Regions from separate parts of the Micromonospora sp. NPDC126480 genome, predicted to be linked through region 1. Evidence: riboswitches for the same ligand, from Rfam matches in the RefSeq annotation. Region 1 holds a riboswitch; the other holds the start of a gene.
The links. A riboswitch is a leader RNA that binds a small molecule or an ion and turns the genes downstream of it on or off. The one in region 1 is predicted to bind cyclic di-AMP.

Region 1 (3,964 bases):
GCGGCCCGCTCGGTGATGCCGACCTCGTCGGCCACGTCGCGCAGCCGAGCGGTGGGGTTGCGGGCGATGGCGAGCAGCACGTGGCCGTGGTTCGTGAGGAACGTCCAGTTCCGGGTGTTCCCCTGCTCTTCTGCGGTCGCCATGCCGTCATCGTATGACCCGTCCCGGTAGCGCCCACCACCGCCGGGGCTCCGTCGCACGTCGCGCAAGGGCTCGCCGACATATGAAGCGCATATCACGCATACCTTGACGCGGCTTCTGCTGCGTGTGACCGTGGGTGCCAGCCCGAGTCCAGCGCCGGCCCCGGGTCCCACCAGGTTCGCCGCCGCAGGGACGAGGTGAGGCATGAGTCGCAGCGCGCAGAGCGAGGCCGTCGCCAGCTCTACCGGGCCGGAACGGGCGCTCGCCGAGCTGTACGCCGGCAACCGGCGGTTCGTCACCTGCGAGCCGCGTCATCCCAACCAGGACGCCGGCCGTCGAGCGGCCGTGGCGGACGGGCAGCAGCCCTTCGCGGTGATCGTCGGCTGTTCCGACTCCCGCCTCGCCGCCGAGATCATCTTTGACCGCGGGCTGGGCGACCTCTTCGTGGTGCGTACGGCGGGGCACACCGTGGGTCCCGAGGTGCTGGGCAGCGTCGAGTACGCCGTGACCGTGCTCGGCACGCCGCTCGTGGTGGTGCTCGGCCACGACTCCTGCGGCGCCGTGCAGGCGGCCCGTACGGCGGCAGCCACCGGCACGCCCCCGTCCGGCCACCTCGGTGCCGTGGTGGACGCCGTGGTGCCGAGCCTGCGCCGGGCGGACGCCGAGGGGGTCGCCGACCTCGACGGGATCGTCGACATCCACATCGCCTGCACCGTCGAGGCGATGCTGGACCGGTCGGAGCCGCTCGCAGCCGCCGTGGCCGCCGGGCGGTGCGCGGTGGTGGGGATGTCGTACCGCCTCGCCGCGGGTGCGGTGCGGACGGTGGCCGCGGTGGGCCTGCCCGACGTCGACGCGGCCGAACGCGCGGCCGCCTGACCGTCCCGGGTCCCGGCGAGCACGGACACCGAGGGCCGCCCCGCCACTCGCGGGGCGGCCCTCGTCGGTAGCCGGCCTACAGCATCGACACGTGGACGTGATCGGTGTGGTCCGACGCGCCGCTGTACGAACTCCAGCCGGTCGCCGGGAACCAGATCTGCCGGTTCCAGATCACGTAGTAGACGCCGAGCCGGTCGGCGTTGCGGACCAGGAACGCGGTCAGGTCGTTGCCGTACCTCCGCATGTCGTTGTTGTGCCAGGAGGCGAACCCGCGATTCTGGAGCGACCAGTCACAGGCCCGTCCCTTGGGATGCTCGAACGGGCCGCCCGACCGGTGGCAGCCGACGAACCGGTTGAAGCCGGCCCGCTTGACCTCCTTGTACATGTGCAGCGTCCGGGGGGTGACGCAGCCGGAGGTGGTCGGGTCGTTCTCGCTGCAGGACTGGGGCTTCCAGTCGCCGCTCGCGGTGCGGCCCGGGGCGATCCGCGCGACCGGCGAGGTGGCGCTGACCAGGCCGCCGGTGAGTCCCTTGCCGCCAACCAGCCGCAGTGCCTTCTCCGCCTCCCGCTTCTCGCGGTTCTTGGCGTTTGTCAGCTTCTGCTGCTCACGGATCTCGGCGTCGAGAGCCAGCTTGGCCTGCTCGGCTCGGTTCTTGACCTCGTTGACCACGCCGAGGCGCTTGTCGTTGACGAGGTTCAGCTCGTCCAGGGCGGTCGCGCGGGCGATGAACGAGTCGGGGGTGTTCGCGGTCAGCAGCATCGACATCGCACCGATACGGCCGGTCCGGTACGACTGGGCGGCGATCTGGTTGACCTGGGGCGCCAGGGCGTTGAGATCGGCCTGTGCCTTCCGGAGCTCCAGTTCGAGGGCGAGCTGGCGCTCCTGCGACTTCTTCAGCGCGGCGTTCGCCTTGATGAACTCCCGGTTGCGGGACTCGATCAGGTCGCCCAGCAGCTTGGGCTCCTCGTCGTGCCCGGAGGGCTGGGGGGGAGTGGTGGGGGCGGCCGAGGCCGGGGTGGGCCCGGCGAGGACGGCCAGCGCGGCGAGCACGGCCACCACGGGTGTCAACCAGCGGCGTAGGGGTGCCGTCACAATGTTCCCTTCCGTCGACCGCCGACCGGGTTAGCTGACGGGTTCGGGACGGAAGCGGCCCCTACCGCTGGCGCGGATTCACCCCACGTACCTGGTTCCCCGGCTCGCCTGGTGGCGATTGGGCGGTGGCCCCGCTGGCGCCGGTGCGCGCCTTCGGCGGTGACCGGGAGCGAGGTTACCTGACAGTCGTCCTGGGGATCTACGTCCCGAAGCCGACCAAACGCGCGATTTCGTCGGTGCACTGCGTAATCAGTGACGCGTCTATCAGGAGGACGGTCCTGGATCGTCACGCTGCGGAGTGTCACCATGCGGTGTCCGTACTCCTGTCGCGGTCGGGCCACCTGGTGGTGGCGGGGGCGGTCCCGCCGGCGCGGGGTGTGCTGAGCGCCTCCAGCGCCTCGGTCCGTTCCGGGGCCGGTCGCGGGGTCGGCGCGGGGGTGCGGTCCCCGCCGCCCGCCCCGCCGGTACGCCGGCCGGCGGTGGTGACCAGGGCGGCGAGCCCGGTGGTCAGCGGGACGGCGGCGATCAGTCCCAGGGTCGCGACCGCGCTGCGGACGATCTCCTGGGCGAGGAACTCGCTGGTCAGGATCTGACTCACCGGCCGCGAGTCGGCGGTCAGCAGGAGCAGCACCGGCAGCGACGCGCCCGCGTACGCCAGCACGATGGTGTTCACCGTGGAGGCGATGTGGGCCCGGCCCACCCGGGTCGCCGACCGGTAGAGCTGGCGGCGGGACAGACCGGGATTGGCGTGCGCCAGCTCGGTGACGGTGGCCGCCTGGGTCACGGTGACGTCGTCGAGCACGCCGAGCGAACCGATGATGATCCCGGCCAGCAGCAGGCCGTGCAGGTCGACGTCGGCCTGGAACATCGACAGGGTCGTGGCCTCCTCGCTGCCGTACCCGGTCAGGTGGGTGGCGGCGGTGGCGAGCGTGCCCAGCACGCCGGTGAGCACCAGGCTGCCCAGCGTGCCGAGCACCGCGACCGACGTCTGTGTGGTGACGCCGTGGGTGAGGTAGAGGACCACGAACATGATCAGAGCGGCGCCGACCACCGCGACCAGCAGCGGCGACCGGCCGGCGCTGATCCCCGGCAGCACGAAGGTCAGCAGGATGGCGAAGCTCGCGGCCAGGCCGGCGAGCGCGGCGAGCCCGCGCCAGCGTCCGAACGCCACGATCGCGGCGGCGAAGAGCGCCACCAGCCACACCAACGGCTTGCCCCGCTGGTGCTCCGCGATGTTGTACGCGCTGGCGGACGGGTCGGCGGGGTCGGTCAGCTCGACCAGGACGACCTCGTCGCCGACGGCGACCGCCGGCGCGCCCGGCCCGGCGGGCACCGGGGTCTCGACCTGCTGCCCGGCGTCCGGCCCGTCGTCGACCCGGACGGTCACCGTTCCGCACGGGCCGTCGCCGGTGGCCGGGCCGCCCTCGGGCGCCTCCGGCGTCGGCGGGCACGGCTCGGTCACCACCCTCGTCACCGTGGCGTGGTAGCGGGGTGGTTCGGTGGCGGCCTCGGGCTCCCGGGTGTCCCGGGGCCACAGCACGAGGGCGGCCACCACGGTGGCGAGGAAGAGGGGGACCACCGTCGCGACGAGGATCCGTCGCACCCCCGGCGGGGCGGACGGAGCGGGACGGGTGTGGTCGGCGCCCATCAGAGTGTCTCCCAACGATTTCAGGGCGGGGTACGGGCCGGCGGGTCGGACGGTTCAGCGTTCCCCCGAACTCCTCCCGGCGAGACGTCCGGGGGTGGCGTCGTGGCCACGTACCGTGACGGCCGGGCCGGGCCCCGTGTGGCCGCGCGCGGTCGGCGGCGGCACCGGCGCCCCGGGGTGGGCGGAGGCCGGGCGGTACGGGATCC
Region 2 (3,964 bases), on a different contig from region 1:
GACCATCACGTGTTCCGCCATGCGCGCCTCCCGATCGTCGTCCCCGTGTCGTCGTACCCCATCCGCTGACCGTAGTCGCGTCGGCGGGTGGCCGCCGGGTGTCCGCGCGGTCACCGATCGGGCGTTGCCAGCACGGCCGGGGTGGGTGACGATCGGACGACCGACGACGGTGGGAGACGGCGTGCTCAGGCGGGATTCCTTCAGCTACACCGTCCAGGCGCGGTCCACCCCGGCGGCCGCCGCGAACCTGCTTGCCGATCCGCTCCGGCACGGCGAGTTCCATCCGTTCATCGTCCGGGTGCGACGGGTCGCGTCCCGGCGCGGCGCCCGCGCCAGTTACGCGATCACCGACCGCGTCCCGCTGGGTCGGCTGCGGCTACCGGTCACCTACCGCGCCGACGTGCTCGTCGCGACGGAGGACGAGGTGGTCACCGTGGCCCGGCAGTGGCCGGCGACGACGGTACGCAACCGGACCCGGCTGGCACCGGAGCCGGAGGGCGTCCGCATCGACGTGGAGATCACGCTCGTCGCGCCGGCGCCGCTGTTCCGGTACGCGTTCGAGCAGGCCCGCGCGGCGCACCTGGCTCTGGCCAGCCGGCTCGGCGCGGCGCTGGAGAGCGCCTGACGGCCTGCGGGCCGGGCAGCTGTCGGTCGCCCGACGGCTGCCCGGCCCGCACGCCCTCGTCAGTAGACCGACAGGTGCACGTGGTTGGTGTGGTCGCTGGACGGGTCCCCGCCCGCGCCGCTGTACGACTTCCAGCCGCTGCTGGGCAGCCAGATCTGCCGGTACCAGATCACGTAGAGCACGGCGAGGCGGTCGGCGTTGTTCACGAAGAACGCCGCCAGGTTGTTGCCGTACGTCCGGTCGCCGCCGGTCGCGTCTCCGCCGAAGCCGCTCTTCTGGGCGGCGAAATCGCAGGCCCGGCCCTTCGGGTGCTCGCCCGAGCCGCCGGAGCGGAAGCACGACACGTACCGGGTGAAGCCGGCCGCCTTGGCCTGGTTGAGGGCGTGCAGTGTGCGCGGGGTGATGCAGCCGTTGGCCGGGGTCGGGTCGTTGACGCTGCACGACTCGGAGGGCCAGGAGCCGTCCGAGTTCCGCGGCGCGGGTGCCGCCCGGGTGGAGCTGCGGCTCGCGGGGGCGGAGCTGGCCCGCTCGTTGGCCACGGTGAGCGCCCGCTCGGCCTGCTGCTTGCGCTTGGCCATCACCGCCTGCTGCTTGCGCTGCTCCCCGATCTCCGCCTCCACCGCGAGCTTGGCCTGATTGACCTGGTCGCGGGTGTCCAGCAGCTCGCGCAGCGCCTGGTCCTCGTTGGCGGCCACCGCGTCCAGGGCAGCGGCCCGGTCCATCAAGCCCTCCGGGGACGAACTGTTGAGCAGCGCCGACGCAGTGCCGAGGCGGCCGGTGCGGTACGCGAGGCCGGCGATCTGACCGACCCGGCTGGTGCGCTCGGCGAGCTGCGTCTCGGTGGTCTTGAGCTGGTCGGCGAGCTGCTGCTGCCGCTTCACCGAGGTTTCCAGGGCCCGCTTGGCGTCGAGGTATCCCTTGCTGGCCGCTTCGAGCTGCGCGCGGAGGGCGGGGGTGCCGCCCTCGGGGTCGTCCCCGGGGGCGGCGGCCTGGCGGGCCGGCGGAGCGGCCGTCGCGGGGGCCACCGGCGCGACGCCGAGCCCGAGCGCGAGCGCCGCGATGATCAGTGCCGCCACCCGGGCGGCAGGTCGTCGTACGGGTGCCACTGCTGGCATATACACGTGTCCTTCCGTCAGCCGCCGACCGGGTTAGCTGACGGGTTCGGGACGGAAGATCCCTACCGCTGGCGCGGATGCACCCCACGTACCTGGTTCCCCGGTTCGCCCTGGCGGGCGATTAGGCGGCGACCGCCGCCGGCACCGGTGGGTGCCGCCTGGCGGAGGCCGGATCAGAGCCTACCGGTGCTCAGGTGGCAGGTGCAGCGGATGTTACTGACGGTGTCCGTGTGGTCACCGCCTAATCAGACAAAAGGGAGAGGATCGATCCGCACGAGGAGGGGTGTGCCGATCACCACTCAACGGCCCCGCAGGTACCGGCGGCCGCCCCGGGCTCTATCTGCAACGTGGCGTGCTCGATCCGGAACTCGTCGCGGAGCAGGGTCCGCGCGGCGGCGAGGACCGCGGCGACGTCGGCGCCGGGCGCGATCGTGAGGTGGGCGGAGGCCACCTCCATCCCGGAGGTGAGTGTCCAGACGTGCAGGTCGTGCACCTCCGCGACGCCGGGCACGGCGACCAGTCGGTCGTGCACGGCGGTGACCTGGAGGTGCTCCGGCGCGGCCTGCACCAGGATGCGCAGCGCCGCCCGCCCGAGGCGCCAGGTGCGGGGCAGGATGAACAGGCCGATGGCGACCGCGACCAGCGGGTCGACCCACCACCAGTCGGTGGCCGTGATGATCAGGGCCGCGGCGATCACGCCGAGGCTGCCCAGCAGGTCGCCGAGCACCTCGAGGTAGGCGCCCTGGAGGTTGATGCTCTCCTTCGCCCCGGGCCGGAGCAGGGCGAAGGCGATCAGGTTCGCGAGCAGGCCGAGGGTGGCCACCGCCAGCATCGGGCCGGTGCGCACCTGCGGCGGGTCGCCGAACCGGCGTACGGCCTCGACCAGCACGTAGACCGCCACGCCGGAGAGCAGCAGGGCGTTGGCGAGGGCGGCGAGCACCTCCAGCCGGTAGAGCCCGAAGGTGCGCTGCGGGTCGCCGCTGCGCCGGCGGGTGGCGGTGAGCGCGGCCAGGGCCATGCCGATGCCGAGCACGTCGGTGAACATGTGTCCGGCGTCGCTGAGCAGCGCGAGCGATCCGGTGCGGAAGGCGGCCACCGCCTCGACCACCATCAGGGTGGCGAGCAGGCCGAAGGCCGCCCAGAGGCGCCCGCGGTGCCGCTGCGCGGCGTTGGTGACCGACCCGTGGTGGTGGTCATGACCTGCGCCCACGCGGACACCTTCCGTCGCCCGTCCCGATCCGTGCCTAACCTATGCTCACATCGCTATGTATGCAACTGTCGGTCGCGGTGTCGACGCTCAGCCGACGGGGTCGATGGTGGTGAGCCGCTGGGTGGCACGGGACAGCGCGACGTACAGGGTCCGCACGCCCGACCCCGGGTCGGCCCGGATCTCACCCGGTGCCACCAGGACGACGCCGTCGTACTCCATGCCCTTGGCCTCCAGGCTGGTCACGACCTGCAGCCGCGGCGCGCCGAGCCCACCCAGCCAACCGGCGACCGCGCCCCGGCGCGGCACCGGCGTGATCACCCCGACCGTCCCCTCCACCTCGGTGAGCAACGTGCCGACCGCCTCCACCACGGCGGTCTCCAACTCCTCCGGCGGCACGACCAGCTGCACCGGGTCGACGCCGGTCGAGCGGACGGCGGTGGGCAACGGAAGGTCCGGGTCGACCCGCCGGATCTCGGCCGCCGCCACCGCGAAGATCTCCGCCGAGTTGCGGTAGTTGGTGGTGAGCGTGAAGTGGTGCCTCCGCCGCCGGCCGAGTGCCTGGTCACGGGCCCGGGCCAGCTCGTCCGGGTCACCGGTCCACGCCGTCTGCGCCGGGTCGCCCACCACTGTCCACGAGGCCAGCCGGCCACGCCGGCCGATCATGCGCCACTGCATCGGCGACACGTCCTGCGACTCGTCGACCACCACGTGGGCGTACTCCCGGTAGTCCTCCGGGCGCTGCCGGGCCGCCTCCCGGGCGGCGCGCTGCCGGTCGGCGAGCGTGCTCAGCTCGCGTACGCCGCCGGCGAGCTGGAACGGATCCCGCTTCGGCCGCGCCGGCTTCAGCGGCTTGCCCAGCAGGGTGTCCAGCTCGTCGAGCAGGGCGATGTCGGCGACGGTCAGCCCTTCGGAGTCCAAGGTCCGGTACGCGTCGAGGAGCAGCCGGATCTCACGGCCGCCGAGCACGCCCGCGGCGTACCGGCGCAGCCGGTCGGGCCGGGCGAGCCAGCCGAG

Region 2: linked by a shared signal. The riboswitch ahead of ABTW87_RS04815 (coiled-coil domain-containing protein) and the one ahead of ABTW87_RS23200 (coiled-coil domain-containing protein) in region 1 are both predicted to bind cyclic di-AMP.

Annotation. Positions count from the first base shown of each region.
Region 1 covers NZ_JBEORU010000028.1:36,495-40,458, forward strand. The annotation lists gene ABTW87_RS23190 (helix-turn-helix transcriptional regulator) at 1-143, opposite strand, end outside; gene ABTW87_RS23195 (carbonic anhydrase) at 346-1,017, shown strand; gene ABTW87_RS23200 (coiled-coil domain-containing protein) at 1,094-2,110, opposite strand; cyclic di-AMP (ydaO/yuaA leader) riboswitch at 2,115-2,245, opposite strand; gene ABTW87_RS23205 (YibE/F family protein) at 2,412-3,758, opposite strand.
Region 2 covers NZ_JBEORU010000004.1:13,875-17,838, forward strand. The annotation lists gene ABTW87_RS04805 (1-phosphofructokinase family hexose kinase) at 1-21, opposite strand, end outside; gene ABTW87_RS04810 (SRPBCC family protein) at 182-625, shown strand; gene ABTW87_RS04815 (coiled-coil domain-containing protein) at 685-1,731, opposite strand; cyclic di-AMP (ydaO/yuaA leader) riboswitch at 1,748-1,878, opposite strand; gene ABTW87_RS04820 (cation diffusion facilitator family transporter) at 2,033-2,950, opposite strand; gene ABTW87_RS04825 (HelD family protein) at 3,038-3,964, opposite strand, start outside.